4 regions of the Endozoicomonas sp. ONNA1 genome follow, and region 3 is predicted to be linked to each of the others. Evidence: predicted binding sites of a transcription regulator. Region 3 holds the regulator's gene; each other region holds the start of a gene.
The links. Region 3 encodes LexA, which represses DNA repair genes until DNA is damaged. Its sites were predicted from a motif close to TACTGTNTANNTANACAGTA; they were not measured.

Region 1: the regulator LexA is predicted to act here: its motif matches at 1,980-1,999, upstream of ruvC (crossover junction endodeoxyribonuclease RuvC).
Region 2: the regulator LexA is predicted to act here: its motif matches at 3,351-3,370, upstream of dinB (DNA polymerase IV).
Region 4: the regulator LexA is predicted to act here: its motif matches at 2,077-2,096, upstream of recN (DNA repair protein RecN).

The regions. Positions count from the first base shown of each region.
Region 1 is NZ_JAHHPN010000572.1:1,926-8,035, reverse strand. It holds gene aspS (aspartate--tRNA ligase) at 1-583, shown strand, start outside; gene KDK19_RS13200 (YebC/PmpR family DNA-binding transcriptional regulator) at 745-1,491, shown strand; gene KDK19_RS13195 (hypothetical protein) at 1,630-1,794, opposite strand; gene ruvC (crossover junction endodeoxyribonuclease RuvC) at 2,139-2,666, shown strand; gene KDK19_RS13185 (carboxymuconolactone decarboxylase family protein) at 2,663-3,208, opposite strand; gene ruvA (Holliday junction branch migration protein RuvA) at 3,345-3,956, shown strand; gene rarD (EamA family transporter RarD) at 3,996-4,895, opposite strand; gene ruvB (Holliday junction branch migration DNA helicase RuvB) at 5,102-6,110, shown strand, end outside.
Region 2 is NZ_JAHHPN010000608.1:495-6,604, forward strand. It holds partial or broken gene KDK19_RS13950 (DUF4116 domain-containing protein) at 1-2,397, shown strand, start outside; gene KDK19_RS13955 (lysophospholipid acyltransferase family protein) at 2,567-3,154, opposite strand; gene dinB (DNA polymerase IV) at 3,453-4,562, shown strand; gene KDK19_RS13965 (DUF2721 domain-containing protein) at 4,601-4,993, shown strand; gene KDK19_RS13970 (paraquat-inducible protein A) at 5,003-5,767, opposite strand; gene recJ (single-stranded-DNA-specific exonuclease RecJ) at 5,789-6,110, opposite strand, start outside.
Region 3 is NZ_JAHHPN010000387.1:2,805-8,914, reverse strand. It holds partial or broken gene topA (type I DNA topoisomerase) at 1-711, shown strand, start outside; gene KDK19_RS08995 (DUF6586 family protein) at 779-1,273, shown strand; gene KDK19_RS08990 (hypothetical protein) at 1,452-1,844, shown strand; gene KDK19_RS08985 (SulA-like leucine-rich domain-containing protein) at 1,872-2,366, opposite strand; gene lexA (transcriptional repressor LexA) at 2,445-3,047, opposite strand; gene KDK19_RS08975 (serpin family protein) at 3,324-5,678, opposite strand; gene KDK19_RS08970 (TetR/AcrR family transcriptional regulator) at 5,824-6,110, shown strand, end outside.
Region 4 is NZ_JAHHPN010000178.1:1,927-8,036, reverse strand. It holds gene KDK19_RS04215 (hypothetical protein) at 1-364, shown strand, start outside; gene recN (DNA repair protein RecN) at 367-2,052, opposite strand; gene grpE (nucleotide exchange factor GrpE) at 2,311-2,895, shown strand; gene dnaK (molecular chaperone DnaK) at 3,093-5,012, shown strand; gene dnaJ (molecular chaperone DnaJ) at 5,218-6,110, shown strand, end outside.

The sequences.
Region 1 (6,110 bases), on a different contig from region 3:
AGAGAAGGTGGTTAACGAAGCCTTGGGCGCGTTGCGCTGCAAGATCGCTGCTGACCTGAATTTGTACACGAAAGAATGGGCGCCACTGTGGATTGTCGACTTCCCGATGTTTGAAGAAGCAGACGACGGTGGTTTGACTGCACTGCACCATCCTTTCACAGCCCCAACGACTTCACCTGAAGAGTTGGAAGCTAATCCTGCGGAAGCTTTGTCCCGTGCTTATGACATGGTTATCAACGGTTACGAAGTGGGTGGTGGCTCTGTTCGTATTCACAATCAGGAAATGCAGCAGACGGTATTCCGCATCCTGAAGATTGAGGAACAAGAGCAACAGGAGAAGTTTGGCTTCCTGCTGGACGCTCTGAAATACGGTGCGCCTCCCCACGGTGGTCTGGCGTTTGGTCTGGACCGTCTGGTTATGCTTTTGTGTGGTACCGATAACATTCGTGACGTTATTGCCTTCCCGAAAACTCAGTCTGCAGCGTGTCTGCTGACTCAGGCTCCGGGTGAAGTGGATGCTGGCCAGCTGCGCGACCTGAACATCCGTATTCGTCGCGATCCGGCGTCTGCAACCAGTCACTGATCAATCCATAAAGCGTCTGCGACACACAAAGCGTCTGCGACACACAAAGCGTCTGCGACACACAAAGCGTCTGCGACACATAAAGCGTCTGCGACCATTTCATAAATTGTTTAAGGCCGGTTTTTACCGGCCTGTTCAAGAAAAGATAAAGGGTATTTTCTATGGCAGGTCATAGTAAATGGGCCAATATCAAGCACCGTAAGGCGGCACAGGACGCCAAGCGTGGCAAAATCTTCACCAAGATCATTCGTGAGCTGGTGGTAGCAGCCAAGCAGGGCGGTGGTAATATCGAGGACAACCCCAAGCTGCGTCAGGTGGTTGACAAGGCTCTGGGGGCCAATATGACCCGTGACACCATCAACCGGGCCATTGCTCGTGGTGCCGGTGGTGATGACGATTCCAATATGGAAGAAGTCATCTACGAAGGTTACGGTGCTGGCGGTATCGCAGTTCTGGTGGAATGCCTGACAGACAACCGTAATCGTACCGTTGCAGAAGTACGTCACGCATTCTCCAAGCACGGTGGCAATCTTGGCACTGACGGGTCTGTTGCTTATCTGTTTGAGCGCAAGGGGCAGATCTTTTTCGAACCGGGCCTGGATGAAGACACTGTCATGGAAGCCGCTCTTGAAGCTGGCGCTGAAGACGTTGTGACTAACGACGATGGTTCCATTGAAGTAGTCACTGATTGGACTGAGTTCATGGCAGTAAAAGAAGCCATAGAGGTTGCAGGTCTGACGCCAGCAGGTGGCGAAGTAGCGATGATCGCTTCCACCCAGACGGAACTGGACAAAGACGGTGCAGAAAAAATCATGAAGCTGGTGGATCGTCTGGAAGATCTGGACGACGTGCAAAACGTTTACACCAATGCTGATATTCCTGCTGAAGTGATGGAGCAGCTGGGTTAAGTTATCCCTTCCTTGTGAATAGCCTCGACAGCGAAAGTATCGGGGCTTTTTTTGCTTTTACTTTTCTTGCTCTTATAAAAAATTGTCGGGCTCCCGCTTCTATATAAAAATTTTGCTGTTGCGGTGTTGCGAGTGAGGTCAAATACCGTGCAACTTGATCACAATGGTTTCATGCTTTAGTTCTGGAAATACCTGCCCGGCAGACACATGAGTGAATGCCCAGACGTTGAACCCTATCAGTAGCATAAACAATACGACAATGATGCCAGTGATAATCAATAATGTTTTTAGTAGATCGGGCATTGATTGTTTCCGGATCTTCTTGTGGAGTAAAACCGTCTTGAGCAAGGGCAATGATCCTGCCAGGGTTTCACGATGAGAGCATTGCCAGAGAAATACTAAGCTGCTTCTATCGTTACTCACAGGCAAGTTTGGTAATTCAGTGTTCTTGAATTGTAAGTTTCTGATACCCAGTGGGATCACTGGTATATTGTATGAATGTACAGTATCCTTTTGACGTAATCATGATGACAGAATTCCTGTCTGTCAGATGTTTTTGGCAGGAGCTGCCGAAGTCAGTGACTCTTGGGATATATCAAACAGCTGTCATGGAAAATCGCGATATCCGACTTGAGAATACATTCTGAATGGCCATCCTAATGGGGATAGATCCGGGATCAAGAATTACCGGCTATGGATTAATTGAAGAAGTAGGTAATAAAACACATTATGTGGCTTCCGGGTGTATTCGCATCCGGGAAGCGCCTTTGCCTGAGCGATTGCAGCAGATCTATGAAGGTATCAGTACTCTGATTGAACGTTACACCCCACAGTCAGTGGGTGTCGAACAGGTGTTCATGTCCAGGAATGCCGATTCGGCACTGAAGCTGGGGCAGGCCAGGGCGGCGGCTATTGTGGCTGTGGTCAATCATAATCTTGAGGTGTCGGAGTATTCTGCCCGGCAGGTCAAGCAGGCGGTGGTTGGCAAAGGTTCTGCGGATAAGTACCAGGTAAAGCACATGGTGAAGTCTATCCTTGACTTGAATGATACTCCTCAGGCTGATGCCGCAGACGCCCTGGCAGTTGCTCTTTGTCATGCTCATACCCGCTCCAGTCTGGTCAGAATGGCAGGTGCTACAGGTACCCGACGTCGTCGTCTCACGGGGCAGGCTTAGTTTGGGTGGACGCAAAGGTGAAAGGAAGCGATGCAAAACACCAGGTCTACAATCTGTTGCGGCGTATAGATTTTCTTCAATGCTTTCCAGTTTTCTATACCTATGATCTGTTCTTTGTAGAGTTCTTCAGTGGTTTTCAGTAACAGGCGCTGGCGGTTGTCCCAGCCCGGTGCCAGGAGACCGCGAGCAACCATTTGTACATCACTGGCTTTCAGACCGGTGTCCAGAGCACATTGAGCAATGTCCGGGATCAGGTGTCTGGTATTACAGAGGTAGGCACTTCGAAGAGCAACCAGAGCCCGATCTCTCATAGGAAGGCTGGTATAGCCCTGTATATAGCCGGTGAAACTGCGAACAGGCTTATCGAGCTTAGGTGAATTTGCTATTCGCTCCGGAGGGGCCTCCACCAACAGAGATTTCTGTGACTGGATGAAAGGGATAGGAATAGCCCCGCCGGTCACAGCGGGATGGTATTCACTGGCCAGACCAGCCTTAGGAAGGATTTGCCAGAGTACTCCCAAAAATGTGCGAAGTCTCCTCATGAGGCCGCTCCTTCAGGCTGTTGGATTGATGTCTCTCAGTGATTAGAGAAGAGCAATCCTCAGGAGTTCATGGTTCTCAGCGTATTGTTAGGTGTTCTGACTACATGGTCAGAAAATAAAAAATTTGGGAAACGACATGATTGGAAGAATTCGGGGTCTTCTGGCTGACAAACAGCCTCCTCATTTGCTGATCGAAGCCTATGGTATCGGGTATGAACTGGAAGCTCCGATGTCGGTTTTTTATAAATTGCCGGAAGTGGGTCAAGAAGTCGTTTTGTACACCCACTTTGTCGTGCGTGAAGATGCTCAGCTTCTCTACGGCTTCAGCAGTCGTGATGAACGGGAATTGTTCAGAACCCTGATTAAGGTCAATGGAGTAGGTCCCAAGCTTGGACTGACCCTTTTGTCAGGTATTGAAGCTGATGCATTGGTACGCTGTGTAAAGGAGGGAGACAGTGCCACACTGGTCAAGCTGCCGGGTGTGGGTAAGAAAACAGCCGAGCGGCTGATTATTGAAATGAAAGATAAGCTGGATCGTTGGCAGTCAGCGCCCCTGTTGGAAGAAAAGCCTTTGATTGTTGGTGGGGAAATGGCTGCCGCAGCACAAGATATTGAACAGGAAGCCGTCAGTGCATTGGTGGCTCTGGGTTACAAGCCTCAGGAAGCCAGCAAAATCATTGGCAGATTGTTCAAGGACGGTATGACCAGTGAAGAGCTGATTCGTCAGGCTCTGAAAAGTATGATCTGATGCTTCCTCACATTATCTGGAAGGAGAGACACGGGAGTCTCACCTGTTTGTCTGGTTGACAGTTTTCCGGATGAGCTTGCTGACCGAGTCAACGCAAATGATTGCAGCAGCCAGCCAGATAAAGCTATAGCTTAACCACTGCTGTGCGTTGAAGCCTTCTCCCAGGACAGTCACAGCTACGACGAAGATCAAAGCAGGCTCCAGGTAGCACAACAGACCAAACGAGCTGACAGACAAGTGTCTTGAGGCGTTGATGTAACAGATCAGTGACAGGCTGCAGAGCAGTCCCAGACCTGGCAGCAGATACCACAGAGTGGCGGACTGGGTCAGGTGTTGCATAAAGCTGTGATCGCTCATCAGTATGAAAATACTGGCTGGAAGGAACAGCAGGTGCTCAAACAGCAGAGCGGGCAGGGTGTCGACCTTTAATGGCTTGCGAATGATGAAATATACCGGATAAAGACCGGCCACTGCCAGGCTGACCCAGGGTAAAGAGCCCTGTTGCCAAATCATGGCAAGCACACCCAGTGAGGCGAACCCCATGGCAAAGTATTGAGTCTTGTTGAGTCGCTCGCCAAATACCAGTTTGCCGGTTAATGCCAGAGTCAGTGGCAGCAAGAAATAGCCAAGGGACAGATCTCGGGTTTTGTCATTCACAGGGCCCCAAACAAACAGCCACCACTGAAAGCCTACTATTAATCCGCCAAGAGATAGCATCAGGACAGTTTTACGGCAAAGAAAAATAGCCCTGAAGCCCTGCAGCCGATCCATATGATTACAGACCACTGTCAGACAGGCGGCACTGAAAACAATCCGGCTCCAGAACAGGGTATTTCCGGACAGTTCAATAAATTGTACATAGACGGGCACAAGCCCGAACATCATGGAGGCCAGAACCGAGTTAGTCAGGCCTTTTCCTGAAACAAAATGTGTATTCATCCTGAGTACTTCCTTTAATCAGAATTGAAAAACAGGGTGCTTGGGAGTCCATTGACCTTTAGCTGAAAAGGCATCGCACCCACCGGTATCTCAATGCCACGGCTGCAGCTTGGACGATTAAAAATAGCGTTTTGTTCCCAATGCTGCATTATTTTTTTAACAGACCGGAGATGGTACGCTGAGAGTACTGGTAAATGAGTTAGAAAATGATTGAAGCAGATCGATTGATATCCTCCTCGGAAAGCCCTTTGGAAGAGGTGATGGATCGGGCTATTCGCCCGGTAAAACTGGCTGATTATGTAGGGCAGCCAAAAGTCAGGGAGCAGATGGAGATTTTTATCCAGGCTGCAAGGCTTCGTAATGACGCCCTTGATCATACCCTCATATTTGGTCCTCCGGGGCTGGGTAAAACCACGCTTTCCCACATACTGGCCAATGAGATGGGTAGCAACATTCGAACTACATCTGGCCCGGTGCTGGAAAAAGCAGGTGATCTGGCGGCACTGCTGACCAATCTTGAGCCCAATGACATTCTGTTTATTGATGAGATTCACCGCCTCAGTCCGGTGGTGGAAGAAGTGCTGTATCCGGCGATGGAAGATTATCAGCTGGACATCATGATTGGTGAAGGCCCGGCGGCACGTTCTATTAAGTTGGATCTGCCTCCCTTTACCTTAATTGGAGCCACCACCAGGGCGGGCCTGCTGACATCACCACTCCGGGATCGTTTTGGTATTGTACAGAGGTTGGAGTTTTACAATATTGAGGATCTGACTCATATCGTGGAACGTTCTGCCGGAATTCTGGGGGTGGGTATTGATAAGGAAGGTGCGCAAGAGATAGCCCGGCGCTCCAGGGGAACGCCCAGAATCGCCAATCGATTACTAAGACGGGTGCGGGATTTTGCTGAAGTTAAGGGCAATGGTGTGATCCACAAGGAGACAGCCGATGCAGCACTGAATATGCTGGATGTCGATGCCAGCGGTTTTGATCATATGGACAGACGACTGCTGTTGGCCATGATCGAAAAGTTTGATGGTGGACCGGTCGGGGTAGACAGTCTGGCGGCAGCCATCAGTGAAGAGCGAGATACCATCGAAGATGTACTGGAGCCTTATCTTATTCAACAAGGCTATATGATGAGAACGCCCAGAGGGCGTATGGTCACCAGGCACGCATACCTGCATTTTGGGCTTGATGACCAGGCAGAAGAAT
Region 2 (6,110 bases), on a different contig from region 3:
GCCAAAAATCGAGAAGCAGGCAGTATGCCAGAGGGTGCCATTGTCTTGGCTCACCACGTTGAAGAGTGGATGCTTGAGCCTGAGTTCCTGAGGTGGGCAGGAGGTTTTGTCCTGGCCGAAGCAGGATTTAATGATCATGCCGCGATCCTGATGAGACAGGAAGAAAAAACCCTGATGCTGGCCGGTGAACAGTTTGCGGCCTTGGCCACTCAGGATGGCCAACAGGCAACACTGGCCTGCGCCCGCTTCAACGGTAAGCCCGGTGCCTTTATTGTTGCCGGTGATCTTACCGGGAAACTGGTCAGGCACATAAGCCTGTCTTCTGCGGTTTCTGATGTTCCGTTAGCTAAAGCCCTCCCGTCACGGGATGATTTGTCTCCCCCTGAAGCCACATTCCATCACGTCGCCAGTGGTTTTCAATGGCTCACCGATCAAAATGCCCGTCTGTTGGCACTTTTTGGCCCCGGCGGTGGACTGGATTGTCTGGCAAACCCGATAAAACTGAGCATGTCATCACAACGATCAAAGCTACTGGCTGGGATCGAGGATAGCGTTAATCTTCTGATTTATGGGGCTCAGGCAATGTTGGAGGGTTACCTGGCCTTCTTGCGGCTGGCGAGCAGAAGGCGTTCACCCCAGGTCAAGCTATTTCGAAGAGAATTACCAGTACTGAACAACCGGCTAGAGATGCTGAAAGAAACCGTACGATCCGGGTTAGAAAGTATCATTCTGCCAATGCAGACCGCTGAAAAAGGGCTGATATTTCAGGGAGCGTTCTGTCAGTGGGTGACCGCCTGCCATCAGTTACAATCCTCTCTTCAGGCACTCCACTTCCGTGAGGCTGAGCAGGTCCGTAGTGTTCATGACTTGATTTTTGCCCTGCATAAGCGTTTTGTGGAGGCACTGGCACCGGTCACTCTGGCCTCGGGTCAGGGGCAGTTTTTTCAGGAAAAGAAGATCACCTACGTTGATTGCACGACCCCGGGTGCTAAGGGTGAAAAAGCATCACTATTGACGCCATCCGGCAAAGCATGCATGCAAGCATTAGAGCTCTCAGGGACTGTCGTCAGTATGGATGATGCCTTGATGGTTAACCTGGAATTGGGCAATCACGTTGGCCTCGTCGAATTACTTGAACAGGCAGAGGGGGGTAAAGAACGAACCTTACGACTAAAATTTTCTGACCAGTTTGATCAACCTTATGGCATTCATAAAGACGGCAAGTCAAAGCGTATGTGGTTTCTGGTGCAATTACTGAAAGCGATCGAACTGGATGAAAATGCGGATAGCATGAAGGTACGTTGCAACGCTGCAGCCGGTCAAATTATCGTCGAATGCTCCCGAATGAAATCAAGTCCACACATGCAGGATGCCTTTGAAAAACTGATGATTGTGTTAGAGACTATCTGTGATCTTGATATCTTCTTTGAGAACGCAGACATTTTTGAAGAATCTCATTGGGATTTTAACTTGCTTGAACAACGTCTTAATCCCGATGTTGTGACAGATGCTGATAGATTCACCTTTCAGCATTGTCTTTTCTCAATGTTTTATCTGAGGGATTACCGTATTAGTCCCGCATGCTGCCAGTTATTAAGTAGCCATCTTCAACAGTTTGTTTTTTACGCTGAGCGGTTAGGGGAGTGTCGGTCTTCAGTATATTTCAGGGAAAAACCGGAGGTTAGTCTGCGGGAAATGTTAATGAGTGAAGAGATGAATGAGAGCATTCGCAAGGAGCTCTTACATCATTTTTTATTGGCAGATCCCAATTACTCTATTCCACCGTTTGAGGATTTTTATCTCCATTTGAAAGGTCAATACTTCATTATCAAACCATCACGTGATTACACACTGACGTTTGATATTCCACCGGCTCAGTCGTTTTCGGATATTAAAGAAAAGGTCAGGAAAGCCTTGGTGAAGGACGGGCTGAATTATGTCAGTCAACAGGTTCGAAATGATAAAGAGCTTGTATTAGAAGCCATTGCAGCACATCCAATTGATCTGAAATATGTAGGTCAAGAACTCAAGGGTGATAAAGATGTCATCATAGCCGCAGTCACTCGGCGTAGCCGTTCTATGCAAGACGTCAGCCCGGAAATTCCGGATTATGATGAGGTTGTCACTGCCGTTATCGCGAAGCGCCCAAAAGCTCTGAAGTATGCTAGTGAAAGAATCCGAGGCGACAAAAACATTATTAAAAGTTTGATGAATCATAGTATTGTTTACTTAGGATACGCCAGTAAAACGTTGTTTAATGATCGCGAATATATGCTGGACTTGATTGAACATAATGCTCGTGCTTTCGAGTTTTCTTCTCCCCGCCTTAAAAATAATGAGGCTTTTGTCGATTCGGCAATCCTCAGAAATTACGCAGTTTGTCAATATTTAATGTAATCTGCGAATCAGGTCGGATTTATTCTGACAACGTCGATCAGTATAAACATTGTCGCATTTCCTGACTTCTACCGGTGATTTCATTTCTTCAGCTGTTTTTCGCGGATAATGGCCGACTCCATCGTTTAATGTTACTCAAAGTAAACCAGCATGTGAATGTTATATTCTGCTATAAAACCGGGCTGAAACAGTTTGGGTGTTTTCCCTGCTTTTTGTCATAAAAGGCCTGAATTTCAGCCAGATCTTTTTTCATGCTGCATCCGGGCTTGATGGTGGGGCCAAAGCCGGCTTTTTTCTTCCGGAAGTCCATATAGGCCAGAATGATTGGCACTTCTGCCCCTCTGGCAATGTGATAAAAACCGGTTCTCCAGCGATCACCTTTAGAGCGAGTGCCTTCAGGACAAATGATCAGACCCAGTTGTTTGTTGCCTTTAAAACAGCAGATACTCTGATCTACCAGACTGCCCCTTCGGTCCCGGTCAACCGGTATCCCTCCCAGCCAGCGCATCACAGAACCTAGAGGTCTCCGGAAAAGGCTGGATTTACCCAGCCAGTGTGCTTCTATCCCGTGGCTCAGGCCAACGGCCATACCGATAAAAAAGTCCCATTTACTGGTATGGGGGGCGGCCACCAGAATGTAGCGGGGTACTCGGGGCTGGTTACCTTCGACCTTCCAGCCGGAAATCAACAGGCACATTTTGGCCAGAGCCTTTAACAGATAACTGATGATCGGCGTATTAAACACCGTTAAGCGCATATTCAAGCCTTAATCTTTTGACCGTGAGCGCGCCCAAACCGATTGCCAGGCTGGTTGAGACGCTTCTTTTGACATCAGACCCCGAGAGGGCATATAAACGGAGTGCGATTTGACGATTTTATCAACTGATTGAAAATACGTAGATATTCGGGGTTGCGCTTTATCTTTTTGGGTGAATGGGCAGTGTAAGAAATGGGGCTGTATAAAAAAACAGTAAAAAATCATTGTTTCCTATTTCTCCTATCGTTAGTCTTAACAGGCTGGTGCAATAATTTCCGCTAAATTTTCCAATCACACTATGCCGGAACCGAATGAATCCGTTCAGAGAAAAATTCTCCATGTTGATGCAGATGCCTTCTACTGTTCTGTAGAGGAGAGGGATGATCCTGCTTTAACAGGCAAAGCCTTTGCTGTGGGGGGGAAGGCCGAGCGTCGGGGAGTGATAGCCACATGCAGTTATGAAGCTCGCAAGTCGGGCGTGCATTCTGCTATGGCCTCTTATCGAGCACTCAGACTCTGCCCTGAGTTGATTATTTTGCCCGCCCGGTTTGATGTCTATAAAGCCGCCTCAAGGCAAATGCATGCCATTTTTCATCGTTACACTGAGATGATTGAACCCCTGTCGCTGGATGAGGCCTATCTGGATGTTTCCCAATCCAGTCAATGTCGAGGCAGTGGCACACTTATGGCCCGGGAAATCATGCAGTCTGTCTGTGAAGAGGTGGGCATCAATGTTTCTGTTGGTGTGGCCCCTAACAAATTTCTGGCCAAGGTGGCATCGGACTGGAACAAGCCAAACGGTCTTTGTGTGATCACGCCCGATCAGGTCCGGGATTTTGTTTTTGAATTGCCCGTTGAGAAGATACACGGTGTGGGTAAGGTGACTGCTCAAAAGCTCCATAACAAAGGGATTATGACCTGTGGCATGTTGCGGCAATACTCTCCGGTTGAGTTATGTCGTTGGTTTGGCAGTTTTGGCGAACGCCTCTGGGAGCTGTCCAGAGGTGTGGATGATCGTGCGCTGGAGCTGGATAGAAGGCGGAAGTCGTTATCTGTTGAACATACTTTTGATGAAGATTTGCACGATGAGCAGTCAATACTGACTCAGGTTAAACCCCTGATCGAGGATCTGTCGCAACGTTTTCAGGCAATCAGGAATGAATATTCGGTCACCAAGCGGTTTGTAAAAGTAAAGTTCAATGATTTCACCCAGACGACACTTGAGGAAATGATAGAGTGGGATGATCAAACACCGGAAGCACACTTTCAGTCATTAGTGATTCGAGCCTGGCAGAGGGGAAATAAGCCTGTACGTCTACTCGGGGTGGGAGTAAGGCTGCTGGACTTGAGAACCTCCGGGCAGATGCAGCAGTTAGAGCTGTTTGAACGCAGGGGCAGAAGGATATAATATGACACCCCTTAACATGTCATTTCAGATAAGGTCCTATGGAGCTGAATCTAACAACTCCCGCTTTGCTGTTTCCGGCTATTTCTCTGTTATTTCTTTCCTATACCAACAAGTTTCTGGCTCTGGCTTCATTGATCAGAAACCTTCACGGTGAGTTTAAGAAGCATCCCGACAACCCTCACATCAAAGGCCAGATGGAAAACCTTAGACGACGAATGATACTCATCAAGCACATGCAGGGGGCTGGTATTGTCAGCTTTATCTGCTGTGTTTTGGTTATGTTTCTTCTTCATCTGGGTCAATATCAGGTGGGTTTCATCATTTTTGGCATCAGCTTGTTGGCTTTACTGATTTCCCTGATCATCTGTCTGGCTGAGATTAAAATTTCAATTGATGCTCTGGAGCTTCAGGTGAGTGAGATGGAAGATTGAGCAGTTGTATCACTGCTCTTTCAATGATTCTTCTTTCAAACACCCATCCTTCAAGCACCCATTTTTCAACAACAACTGCCCTGCCAATCCTGAAACCAGACAGTAGGCGACAAACAAATAAAATCCACAATGCAGCTCTGCCTGAAAGCTCAACAGAGCGCTTTCTGAAGTATTGGCATTGGCGGCCAGCATGGCGACTATAACCCCCATTGCGAACACATCCGCCATAGACCATTTACCGAGCACAGCATTTACTTTAAGTGCGACCCTTCGTGATGAGGGATGACAGGACGCCAGCAAAAGTAAACTTTTAATGGCAGGGATCAGGACACTGAAGGTCAGGATCAGAATGGCTACAAACTTGTAGCCAAAATTCCAGAGGTCACTGGCAGTGCCGAGAATGCTTCGGGTTTTGTCATAAATCCGGCTCTGGCCATCCATCTTCAGATTAGAGAGAAACTGGTTGGCCATGGCCAGCAGGGCAGGGTGAATGGACTGTTGTTCCATAATTTTCTGACCTTCTATGACCAAGACCTGTTGGCTCATATCTGCCTGAAGCGTGATCAGGGGTTGGGTGATTCCCGGAACCAATAGACCTAATGAAACGATTAAAACAATAAGAGGGGCAGCAATACCGGAAATTCGGGACTCAGTCATTTTTTTTGTGTCTTCAGGAAACAGTGGTATAGCCACTAAAGTAGTTGAGAAATCTGCAAAGAACAATGACAGAGCGGCCTCCCTGCTGTCAGCACCATAAAGCTCACTAATTTGCAATACCCTCTCTACCTTGGAGGCTCAGGCTGATTCCAGGTGATCAACGATCAACTGCAGGCTCTGCTGGCCTCGAAATTCGTTGATGTCCAGTTTATAAACCACATTAACTGTTTTTATGTTCTGGTTTGGCCATTGACCGGGGTCAATGTTAAAGGCAATGGCATCGACATAATATTCTGAGGAAGGCAGCTTAAGCACCATCTTCAGATGTTTTTGGCCTACCAGTCTCTGCTGAATGATCTGAAAGCGACCGTCGAAGGAAGGCTCCGGAAAATTCTGTCCCCATGGCCCACTATCTCGTAACAGTTGAGCTGTATCCATAGTCAGTTCAGAGGCACCCAGT
Region 3 (6,110 bases):
AATCTGGTGCCTGGAGAAGAGGTTGAAGATGCTGACGATGAGAATGCTGAAGTTAACGCTTTGCGAGCTATGCATCGTTGTCCCAAGTGTTCTACAGCGATGGAAAGCTATCTGATTGATGAGCAGCGCAAGCTTCATGTCTGTGGTAATAACCCGGACTGCTCCGGCTATGAAGTGGAACAAGGTCAGTTCAAGCTCAAAGGTTATGATGGCCCTGTGCTTGAATGTGACAAATGTGGCTCCGAGATGCAGCTGAAATCGGGACGTTTTGGCAAATACTTTGGTTGCACCAACAGTGAGTGTAAAAACACCCGTAAACTGCTGAAGAGTGGGGAAGCGGCCCCCCCAAAAATGGATCCGGTGCCCATGCCCGAACTTAAGTGTCTGAAAGTGGATGATCACTACATTCTCAGGGACGGTGCCTCCGGACTTTTTCTGGCCGCCAGCCAATTTCCAAAGAATCGTGAGACCCGTGCTCCTCTGGTCAGTGAACTGATCCCTCATCAGGCGGCTATTGATCCTAAATATCATTATCTTCTGGATGCTCCGAGACAGGATGCTGAAGGCAATCCAGCGATAATCCGCTTTAGTCGTAAAACCAAGACTCAGTATGTTATGAGTGAGTCAGAAGGTAAGGCGACGGGGTGGAGTGCTACCTTCCAGGAAGGTAAGTGGGAAGAAAAAGTCACCAGAAAGCGCAAAAAATCCTGATCTGGCCTGTTCAAAAACAAGACCTTCGCGGTGATCCGTGAGGGTCTTTCTATTTGTGAGAATGATTATGTCTGAGCAGTGGCGAGCCTATACCAATAAGAAGTTGCACTATGCCCGTTTACAATTGGGTACTTGGGAAAGAGCAGAACCTTTCGAGCAGGAAGCTTTTCGCGAAGCATTTTTGTTGCATGCTCGTCAGGCATATTTCTCCATGCTGGCAGAGATATTGTCTCCTTATGGTCATCAGTTAAGCCGTCTGATGTCTCTGGAAGAAGCTTACAACTTGGTAAGTGAGCAGGAAGGTGATGTTTCTGAACTCGAGCAGCTAAAACAATTAGAGTTGTCTGACAGCTGGCTGGCAGATTTACTCAAAGCTTATGGCGAAATTTCACTTTTAGACGATGATATACAATCATATTCTAATAAAATCAATACTGCCATGATTGCTTCGGACAGTGCTGGAAGTACAAGAGGTGTTAAAACACCGGAAAGTGCCAAAAGTATTCTTGCTTCCCTCAAGGAATTGGTGGGCCACTTCAGAAATTTCAATCTCGAATGGTGACTTAATCATTTACTGCTCATTCTGCGTTCAACCGTTGGGATCGCCATAGACTGGGGAGTATCTTGTGCCCAGGGAGGGATATAGGTACAAAGTCTTATATAAGCCGGGGTCAACACTCAATGAGCCAGGGGGGGGGGCTCTGTAGGTGCGATTCAGACAGGTTTGACAGAGGTACCCTATGACAAAGATCATGCTGTGCTGTTCTGCAGGTATGTCTACCAGTATGCTGGTTAATCATCCTTTCACATTACTCTGCATTGACCTGTTGCATCATGATGCACAATGCTGCATGATTTCCACCTCTTACTCGCTATTTATGGGACGAAATATGGCTGCATCGTTTTTGGAAATTGTGGAACTTCCAACAGGAGAGATTGTTTTGCGACGCAGTGATGAAGAGGGCGAGCCCCTGCTGACCATGAAATTTTCCGGGGAAGCCAAGGAGTATCTTGAAGGAGAGTATCTACAAGTGGCAAAGGTCATGTTTGACGCCGGAATGCGGGAAGTTGCTGAACTGACTCGTCCCCAATCCTCTGAAGAAGAGATTCCTGAGAACAGAGTGCTGCATTGACTCTATCTTCAAGGCAGTGACAGGTTTTCATGCAACCTGCCTGCTGCGAATAGCCAGTCCCTGACACTGTCCATTGCGGGCAGCGCTTTCAAGCTTGATTAGCCACCCTTTATCCAAGTGTCCCAGCCAACTAATGACGGTGTGGCTGGTTCCGGATGCCAGTGCTTTCCGGGTGAGTTCCAGTGTCTGGTGATCATCGTTAGCGCTAAAAATTTGCACCTTGTCATGGTTCAGGTTGCAATTCTTTAACCATTGCAAGGTTCTGGTATCCGATTTGTCTGCCAGAATCAGAGTCAACCAGCGTTCACTGTCACTGGAAAGCTGACTGAGCATTGGTGTCAGGAGTTGTTCGGCCTGCCAGGGTTGTCCTGACAGAATGAGCTCATTAATACTGGGACTGGGAGAGCTTTTATTTTTCTCTGGTAACGTTTTTTTCAGGCTGGAGCGGTTTATGCGAACTGTGTTGCTCTGAAAGCCTGATGTTGAAAAATTGTGCCTTTCACTGCTTGTTCGGTACAGCATGAATCCTTCCTCCTGGCATGGTCCGGTCGCTTTTCGGTGTTCTCACTCAAGTGTACAGGTGCTCATACAACATCCGTTTCAGGACTGATTTCTGATCACCCCGACGCTTAAACCTTCGACCGCGAAAATATCATGAGTGAGATCGACGACAATGGTTTCGAACTCGTCGTTTTCCGGATGGAGTAATACCTTGTTTTTCTGTTTCTCGAATCGTTTAACGGTGACTTCGTCTTCTATCCTGGCGACGACAACCTGACCGTTTCGAACCTCTGTAGTCTTGTGAACGGCCAGCAGGTCACCATCAAGAATCCCGATGTTTTTCATGCTCATCCCTTTGACTCTTAACAAGAAGTCAGCGGCTGGGGTGAAGAAGCCGGGGTTGAGCATCAGGTGGTCTTCGATATGTTCCTGGGCGAGGATCGGGTTACCGGCAGCCACCTGTCCAATGATCGGAAGGCCTTCAGGCTGGCTGTCTGGAATTCGGATACCTCGTGAAGCACCGGGGGTAATTTCGATGGCGCCTTTACGGGCCAGTGCCCTGAGATGTTCTTCTGCCGCATTGGGTGAACGAAAACCGAAGGTCTTGGCGATTTCTGCCCTGGTGGGTGGGAAACCTGTCTCTTCGATATGAGACTTGATCAGGTCCAGTATTTCGGATTGCCGTTTAGTCAGTTTGATCATGGTCACTCAATCTGTTTTTTTATACAGTATCTGTGATTATATACAGTAATATTGCTCTGGCAAGTCATTATGTTAGGTCGGGCCGCGCAGGTCGGGCCGCGCAGGTCGGGCCGCGATGATGAGCAGCAATTGAACTAAGGGCCGTCAATGATGCATGTGGCAAGCTTTACCTTCCTACTGGTGAATGGTTGACCGATATTCGCAAACTGATTCTGTGAGGCTTTTGTTAAAAAAAATCCGGAGGTGATTAATCTCCGGATTTAGCATTGTATTGATTCATGGTTGATTAAAAGTTAACTTCTCACGCAGCGCGTCCCAGGCTTGAAAAGAAACCTCTAATTGAAAAGGAGAATCACGACCAAAAATCCTGACAAATTTAAAATGTTTGTCTCCAATTGATTTTAATATTCTTTCTCTAAGCTTTTTAGCCTCTTCCAAAGAAGACATCGTGAGTGTTAGCTGTATATGATCTGATTTAGTATTCTGAATATCAAACTCCCCATTCGGATTATAGTTCTGTTGTATTAAAGTACTTACACTCCCCATTGGAGTTTGATCGGTTACTTCTTTTTTAGATGTGAATTGATCATCAGACGTATAAACTTTGCTATCAGAACTGTCATCTTCACTATCAGACATATCATAATCGTTAAAAGTTACCAGATTATCGGAGCTCGGTTTTTCAGCAGGGGTAATTGTAGGATCATCTTTGTTGTCAGAAATATAAAAATCGGTAGATTTAGAAGTTATTTTATCAATCATTTGATTCCATTCTCTTTTTGAAACATATACTTCAATAGAAAAAAAGCTTTTGTTAACCCGAATTAAATTCTCATTTTTTTCACCAATTGATTCTAATACACTTTCTTTAAACTTTTTAGCACTATCCAAAGAAGAAAAACTGACTGTTAAATTAGTATTGTTTGCATCAGCACTTTGAATATCTAAATACCCATTTGGATTATAAAATTTATTTATATAAGTGCTCACATCAACAGTTTCAAAAGTTCTAAAAGACAGATCTTTTATTAGAGATAAGTTTTTTTGTACTTCTTCCTGTTTATTTAAGAACGGGTTATTAGAACTATCATCATCGCTATCAGATATATCATCATCGCTATCAAATAGATCATCTTCGCTATCATACATATCAAAAGGGTTGGAACTTGCCAGTTTTTTAGAATTAGAACTCTGTTTTCCAGCGGTGCTGATTACAGGATCACCATCAAACTCCAAAAAGCTGCCATCCTTTATGACCAGCTCAATTAACCGATTACCTTCTTTGTCTACAATGGCAATGTAGCCAGGGCAGTCAAAATCAAAATGAGAAGTTCCAGATACGCACCTTGTTAAAATTTTTGCAACAGTCGCCATCTTACCGCTAGCACCTTCTTCATCAACAGATAATACGATCTTCTGAAGCACCTCCAGATCCTGATCTGCCGGTAGGCCTAGTCTTGTCAGATCTCCTGCTACTATGTCGGTTCCTAATGCCTCACACATTTTCTCGAGTAACTGAGTGTCGCAACTGTCTTCTACTTTTATTTTGGGTAGCGATAGCTGATATTTCGCTTCTTTATAATTTAATTGTTTAGTCAGCTCATTAATCGTTTCAGAATCAAGATTGTTAATCGCTGTGGCACTTTCTTTACGCGGTTTTATTGCGACCAGTTTAAGATCTTCTCCATTCAAAGATTTGAATTCCTTGGCGATGGCAGCAAATTTGCTGTTAGAAGCACATTGAACCGTTTCAGTTTTAACCATCATTTTTACGTTGTTAATACGAGTTCCATCTGCGCATAGAAAGCTTTGAGGAGCGGTTTTATCTGGAGAAAAACTATCCTCCCAGACACCCCGGAATTCCATTACATTACCTATTGTCGCTGTAACTTCATTCATGTCATCAAACAAATTTTTAATTTTTCCTTTGGTTTTCTCCTTGACAAAATCTTCTGTGACTTCAGCAACGTTCCATTGATTACTTTCCAGCTTTTGGGTTTGATAACATTCAGAGAGTATTTTTTCTAATTGCTCATCCCTGACATGAAAAGCAGAAGCGATAAAGTTAGCGCAAGAGATTAACTGTTCAGGATGGCCTCCGTAAGGGTTGTCTTTGCTGAATTTACCGAGTTCTTTATGGATTTCAGTTTCCAGCTCTTCAGTCAAGGTTCCTTTGGGGATTCCCAAAATTGATTCCTTTTTGGCATTGTCATCTATGCACGCCAGAAGCATGCCCAAAACCGGAGTCAGGCTGGTAGGAGACGCTACCGTGCTTTTTTTGCCCTCACTGTTCAGAATCCCGAATGAGATTTTATCAATGAGTTTTTTAGCAATATCAGAAGCCTGTAGTGTGGTCCCGGTATGTGTGTCTTGCAGATTAAATGGCTGCGAAGACATTGATATTGATTTGATTGAGTGTCCAATAGGTGTCATAGTCATTTCTCCATTACTTGATAATAATTGATTAGCGTGAATAAACTCACTGCTTCCATGCTTTGTGCTTCCCTGTTTTGCAGCAAGAGCATTGTTTGTAGATTGCCGTAAATTATGGGTTGCCTGATTACTATTAGTTAAGTGTTTGTCCTCGATAAAATCACTAACCGATAAGTTAGTGATGGCAACAATTTGCACCCTGTAATAGTGTTGAGCAATGCTCCGTACCACTGACTCGTTGGGTTAACTCGATGAGGCTTTGCTACTAGTGGCCTTGACAGCTGAGGGTAAGAAACGTAGGTTCTAAACAGTCGTTTATTAATCTTATAAAATTCCCCGGATCATGGCACAACCTTCAACCGTAGAGAGAATTCTGGATTCAGCCGAGCTGCTCTTCGCCGAACATGGCTTCGCAGAAACCTCCTTAAGAACCATTACAAGACAGGCAGGGGTTAACCTGGCTGCAGTGAACTATCACTTTGGCTCTAAAAAAGCATTGATACAGGCAGTATTTGCCCGTTTTCTGGCTCCCTTTATGGAGGGGCTGAATACCACTCTGGATCAGTGGTCAGATCACAGTGAACAACCTGATCTTGAAGCTGTGCTTCAGATACTGGTTGACCATATTCT
Region 4 (6,110 bases), on a different contig from region 3:
TTTTGATCCGGCCGTGGCCGATCTTGTGCTGGAGTCCTATTTGAACAGCCTGCTCAAGGCAAACGCTATCAAAGATGGGGCCAGAAAATCATCCATAAAATATTCTGTAAAGGCCAACCGGGAAGGTGAGTTGGTGGTGACTCGCTATCAGCAACTGGAGCAGGGACTGGTCAGAAACAATAATACCCTGGTAGTATACGGCGTTGGTCATACTTTGGAATCAGACTGTTCCAGCATTGAGCAGCGTTGCTGGATTTTGTACCCCGATAAGGATGAGCGTTGGGTTGAAATAGAATATGCACCCAAAGCCATAAGGGAACTGGCCAAAGGAATGGGATTACTCATCAAGGAACTGCAGAGGTGATTTCAGGCTGCGGACCTTGAATGGGTCAGGCTAAGCATCTCTTTTGCGTGGTTGAGCGTGGACTCGGTCATTTCGACTCCACCCAGCATTCGAGCGACCTCTTTAACACGACGATCGCCATTCAGGCCGACAATCTCGGTGGAGGTTTTGGCATTGCGGACCTTCTTGCTAACGTGCCAATGCTGATGCCCCTGTGACGCCACCTGAGGCTGATGGGTGACACAAATTACCTGACTTCTTTCCCCCAGCTCCCTGAGCATGGCTCCGACGATTTCCGCAGTTCCACCGCCAATGCCGACATCCACTTCGTCAAAGATCATACTGGGGATATGAGAGGTTTGAGCGGTTATCACTTGAATGGCCAGACTGATTCTGGACAGTTCACCACCAGAAGCTACTTTGGTTAATGCTCTGGGTGGCTGACCCGGGTTGGTCGTTACCAGGAATTCGATGTCTTCAGCACCATTGGGTGAGAGAGTGCTGCTCTCTACCGGTGTCAGGGCAATGACGAACTGTCCGTGGGGCAAGCCCAGCAAGGCCATACGCATGGTGACTTTTTTCTCAAGCTGTCTGGCTGCAGATTGACGTTTTCCGGATAGTTTTTCGCTTTGGTTCTGAAACTCGGATTTCAATTCGATCAGTTTTTGTTGTAACGCTTCAACTCGTTCATCGCCGAACTGGATGCTCTCCAGCTCAGAGCTGAGGGTGTTTTGTTTTTCCAATAACGCTTCGGGCTGAACCCTGTGCTTTCTCGCAAGGTCGTATATAGCGCTGAGACGTTCATCCACATCCTGCATTCTGGCCGGATCAGCATCAAAATGATCAATGAAGTGATTGATTTCCCCTACCGCTTCCTCGACCTGAATCTGGGCAGAGGACATCATCTCCAATGTGTTGCTGATGGCTGGGTGATCCATGTCCAGATCGCCCAGACGCTGCAGACAGACAGACAGTTGCTGGAGAATGTTGCCGGTCTCATTGTCGGAGCAAATAGTGTTGATCTCATGACAAACCGAAAGAGTGCTTTCAGCATGGGATAACTGTCTGAGTTCTAGCTCAAGCTGTTCCAGTTCTCCTTCCTGAAGTGACAATTGTTCAAGTTCCTGAAGTTGATAGCTGAGCAGTTGAACTCTTTCATTCTGTTCTTTGCGGTTATGGGCCAGTGTATTCAGCTCATGATGCGTCTGGTTGAACTGATGAGCAATGCAAGCCACTTCGGAGGCTAGTTTTTGTAGACCGGCATAATCATCCAGTAGCAGTCGATGGCTGTTTTTTTTCAGTAACGACTGGCTTTCATGCTGGCCGTGAATATCAATTAACCGCTCACCAATGCCCCGAAGATCGGCAAGGGGAGAGAGTGTTCCATTGATATAGGCACGGGACCGTCCTTCTTTGGTAATGACTCTGCGGAGGATGCACTCATCATCACTGGTCAGATCTTTTTCCCGGAGCCACGCTTTGGCCGCAGAGCAATGACTGATATCAAAAGAAGCCTGTATTTCAGCTTTGTCCGTGCCTTGACGAACGCAATGACTGTCGGTTCTGTCACCCGTGGCCAGACCCAGTGCATCCAGCATGATGGACTTGCCAGCACCGGTCTCGCCGGTAATCACAGTCATTCCGGATTGGATGTCCAGATCCAGCTGGTCAACGATGGCAAAGTTGCTGATGGACAATTGGGTCAGCATGATGAATACCCGCTAGTGTAGCGTGACTGTTTATATATACAGTAACCTGATGTGAGACATTCGTAAAGTTGGAGCTAAAAAAAATACTCTGATTACGACCAGATTGAGACCAGAGCATGTTGTGATTTTGTTCTGCAGATCAGTGTTTTGCGAAATGATCGGTTGCGTTAAAAAAACTGTTTGCAGGTCTTGAATCCAGATTTCGTGACCCAATATACGTTTCATCAAACGATTTGACTCCCGGTCGGAGATTCTGGAATGACAGTAGAAAACAGCAAACCTGATGAGCAGGAAATGGAAGAAGCCACCGAACAGCAGGCAGAAGAAAACTTGCTGAACGAAGAAGGTGGTGTTGAGCTGGACAGTGAAGGTGATCTGACCGACGGCCTTGAGAGTCAGCTGGAAGCGCTGAACGAAGAGCTGGCCAAAGCGAAAGATCAGACTCTGCGCGCTGCTGCTGAGATGCAGAACATCAAGCGTCGCGCTGAGCAGGATGTTGAAAAGGCTCATAAGTTTGCCTTGGAAAAATTTGTTGATGCGCTGATTCCAGTGGTTGATAGCCTGGAAAAAGGAATAGAAAGCGCTGAACAGGCAGAAGGAGCCCACGAAGCTCTTATAGAAGGCATGAAGCTAACACTGAAGCAGTTTCTGGATGCACTGGGGCGCTTTGGGGTGGAGCAGGAAGATCCGAACGGACAGCCTTTTGACCCGAATTTCCATCAGGCTATGTCCATGGTTCCGAATCCCGATGTTGAAGCCAACACCGTGATTGATGTCTTTCAGAAAGGTTACAAGCTGAATGGCCGTCTGATTCGTCCAGCCATGGTCGTCGTTTCCAAATAGGTGATTTTGTTGAGGAATATTCAAAAAAAGAATGTTTCAACAGCCTTGAAATCAAATCAATTGATCCCATATTGATTTCAAAGGCCAAAAACAGCCGCTCACCACTTATTGGCAAGCGGCCCTCAGCTGAAGAATTGAATTACAGAATTGAACTAAAGAATTTCGCTCTGCAAGCAGGGCAATGGAGAGATTGAACAATGGGTAAAATAATCGGTATTGATCTGGGAACCACCAACTCTTGTGTATCCATTCTGGATGGTGAAAAAGCCAAGGTTTTAGAAAATGCTGAAGGCGGTCGTACCACGCCTTCCATCATCGCCTTCACAGACGATGGTGAGACTCTGGTAGGGCAGCCAGCCAAGCGTCAGGCCGTTACCAACCCTGATAATACCCTGTTTGCCATCAAGCGCCTGATCGGTCGCCGTTTCAAAGACGATGTGGTCCAGAAAGACATTCAGATGGTTCCTTACAAGATTGTTGAAGCTGACAACGGCGACGCATGGGTTGAAGTTAAAGGTGACAAAAAAGCACCACCTCAGATTTCTGCTGAAATCCTGAAGAAAATGAAGAAGACCGCTGAAGACTATCTGGGCGAATCTGTTACTGAAGCGGTGGTTACCGTACCCGCTTACTTCAACGATGCACAGCGTCAGGCGACCAAAGATGCTGGTCGTATCGCCGGTCTGGACGTTAAACGTATCATTAACGAGCCCACTGCTGCTGCCCTGGCCTATGGCATGGACAAGAAGCAAGGTGATCAGACCATTGCCGTATACGACCTGGGTGGTGGTACTTTTGATATCTCTATTATCGAGATTGCTGATGTCGACGGCGAGCACCAGTTCGAAGTACTGGCCACCAACGGTGACACTTTCCTGGGTGGTGAAGACTTCGACATGCGTATGATCGACTACCTGGCTGAAGAGTTCAAAAAAGATCAGGGCATCGACCTCAAAGGTGATCCTCTGGCCATGCAGCGTCTGAAAGAAGCCGCTGAAAAAGCCAAGATCGAGCTGTCTTCTGCTCAGCAGACGGATGTTAACCTGCCTTACATCACTGCCGATGCAACTGGTCCTAAGCACCTGAACGTTAAAGTAACCCGTTCCAAGCTGGAGTCCCTGGTAGAAGATCTGGTTCAGCGCTCTCTGGAGCCATGCCGACTGGCGGTAAAGGATTCTGATCTGGATCTGTCTGATATCGACGAAGTCATTCTGGTAGGCGGTCAGACCCGTATGCCAATGGTTCAGGAAAAGGTGGCTGAGTTCTTCGGCAAGGAGCCTCGTAAAGACGTGAACCCTGACGAGGCGGTTGCTATGGGTGCTTCCATCCAGGGTGCGGTGTTGGCTGGCGACGTTAAAGACGTACTGTTGCTGGACGTCACTCCGCTGACTCTGGGTATCGAAACCATGGGTGGCGTTATGACGGCACTGATCGAAAAGAACACCACGATTCCGACCAAGAAGTCGCAGGTGTTCTCTACTGCTGATGACAACCAGAGTGCTGTAACCATTCATGTCTGCCAGGGTGAGCGCAAACAGGCATCTGCCAACAAGTCACTGGGGCGTTTTGACCTGTCTGACATTCCACCGGCTCCACGTGGCATGCCTCAGATTGAGGTCAGCTTTGACCTGGATGCTAACGGTATCCTCAACGTTTCTGCCAAAGACAAGGCTACTGGTAAAGAGCAGTCTATCGTGATCAAAGCGTCTTCCGGCCTGTCTGACGATGAAATCGATCAAATGGTTCAGGACGCTGAAGCAAACGCGGCTGAAGACAAGAAGTTCGAAGAACTGGCGGCTGTCCGTAACACGGGTGATGGTCTGGTACATGCGACGCGCAAGACTCTGGAAGAAGCCGGTGATAAGGCAACGGAAGAAGAGAAGAGTGCGATCAACGAAGCTTTGACTGCTCTGGAAGAGGCTCTGAAGGGGGACGACAAGGATCTCATCGAAGAGAAATCCAAGGCTCTCTCTGAAGCTTCTGCTGGTCTGGTTCAGAAGATGTATGCAGAAGCCCAGCAACCCGGCGCTGAAGGTGCACAGGAGGCTGAATCTTCTTCCGCTGCGGATGACGCCGTAGACGCCGAGTTCGAAGAAGTGAAAGATGACAAGAAGTAAGCCCATTCCGCGCTGCGGTATGAGTTGATTTGGCGGCGCGGGAGCTTTCTCCCGCGCTGTTGTGTTTAAGAGACTGTCTGAAAGGTTTCGCCGATTTTCCAAACAGTCTCTGATTCAATAAATCGGGATCGTTCCCGATGTATGAAAGCGATTTGGATTATTTCGGTCAGGTGATCTGACGGAACCTGACCACAGGGTGTTACTAATGGCAAAACGTGATTTTTACGAAGTACTGGGCGTAGAAAAGGGGGCCTCTGACAAGGAGATCAAGAAGGCCTATCGCCGTATGGCTATGAAGTTCCACCCTGACCGTAACCCCGATGACAAAGAAGCGGAAGAGAATTTCAAGGAAGTCAACGAGGCTTTTGAAATCCTCTCTGACGATCAGAAGCGTGCCGCCTACGACCAGTACGGTCATGCCGGTGTCGATCCTAACATGGGCGGTATGGGTGGTGCTGGTGGCTTTGGTGGCGCTGGCGGCTTTGGTGACGTCTTCGGTGATGTTTTTGGTGATATCTTTGGCGGTGGTGGTCATTCCCGAAGCTCCGTTCAGCGCGGTGCTGATCTGCGCTATCAACTGGAACTGAGTCTGGAAGAGGCGGTTAAGGGTACTACCAAGAAAATCAAGATTCCTTCTCTGGTCGGTTGTAAGTCCTGTGATGGTACAGGTGCCAAAAAAGGGACTTCTCCTGTGACTTGTAGCACTTGTGGTGGTGTGGGTCAGGTGCGTATGCAACAGGGCTTTTTCTCTGTTCAGCAGACCTGTCCTGACTGTCACGGTACTGGCAAGATGATTAAAGACCCTTGTCGTGAGTGTCATGGTGAAGGTCGGGTTCAGGAATATAAGACGCTGTCTGTTAAGATTCCTGCCGGTGTCGATACCGGTGATCGTATTCGTCTGGCGGGTGAAGGTGAAGCAGGCGTCAATGGTGGTCCAGCCGGAGATCTCTATGTTCAGGTCAGCGTGGTAGACCATCCGATCTTCCAGCGTGATGGCAAACACCTATACTGTGAAGTGCCCATTACCTTTGTTGATGCCGCCCTGGGTGGCGAGCTGGAAGTTCCGACCCTCGACGGCCGGGTAAAACTCAAGATTCC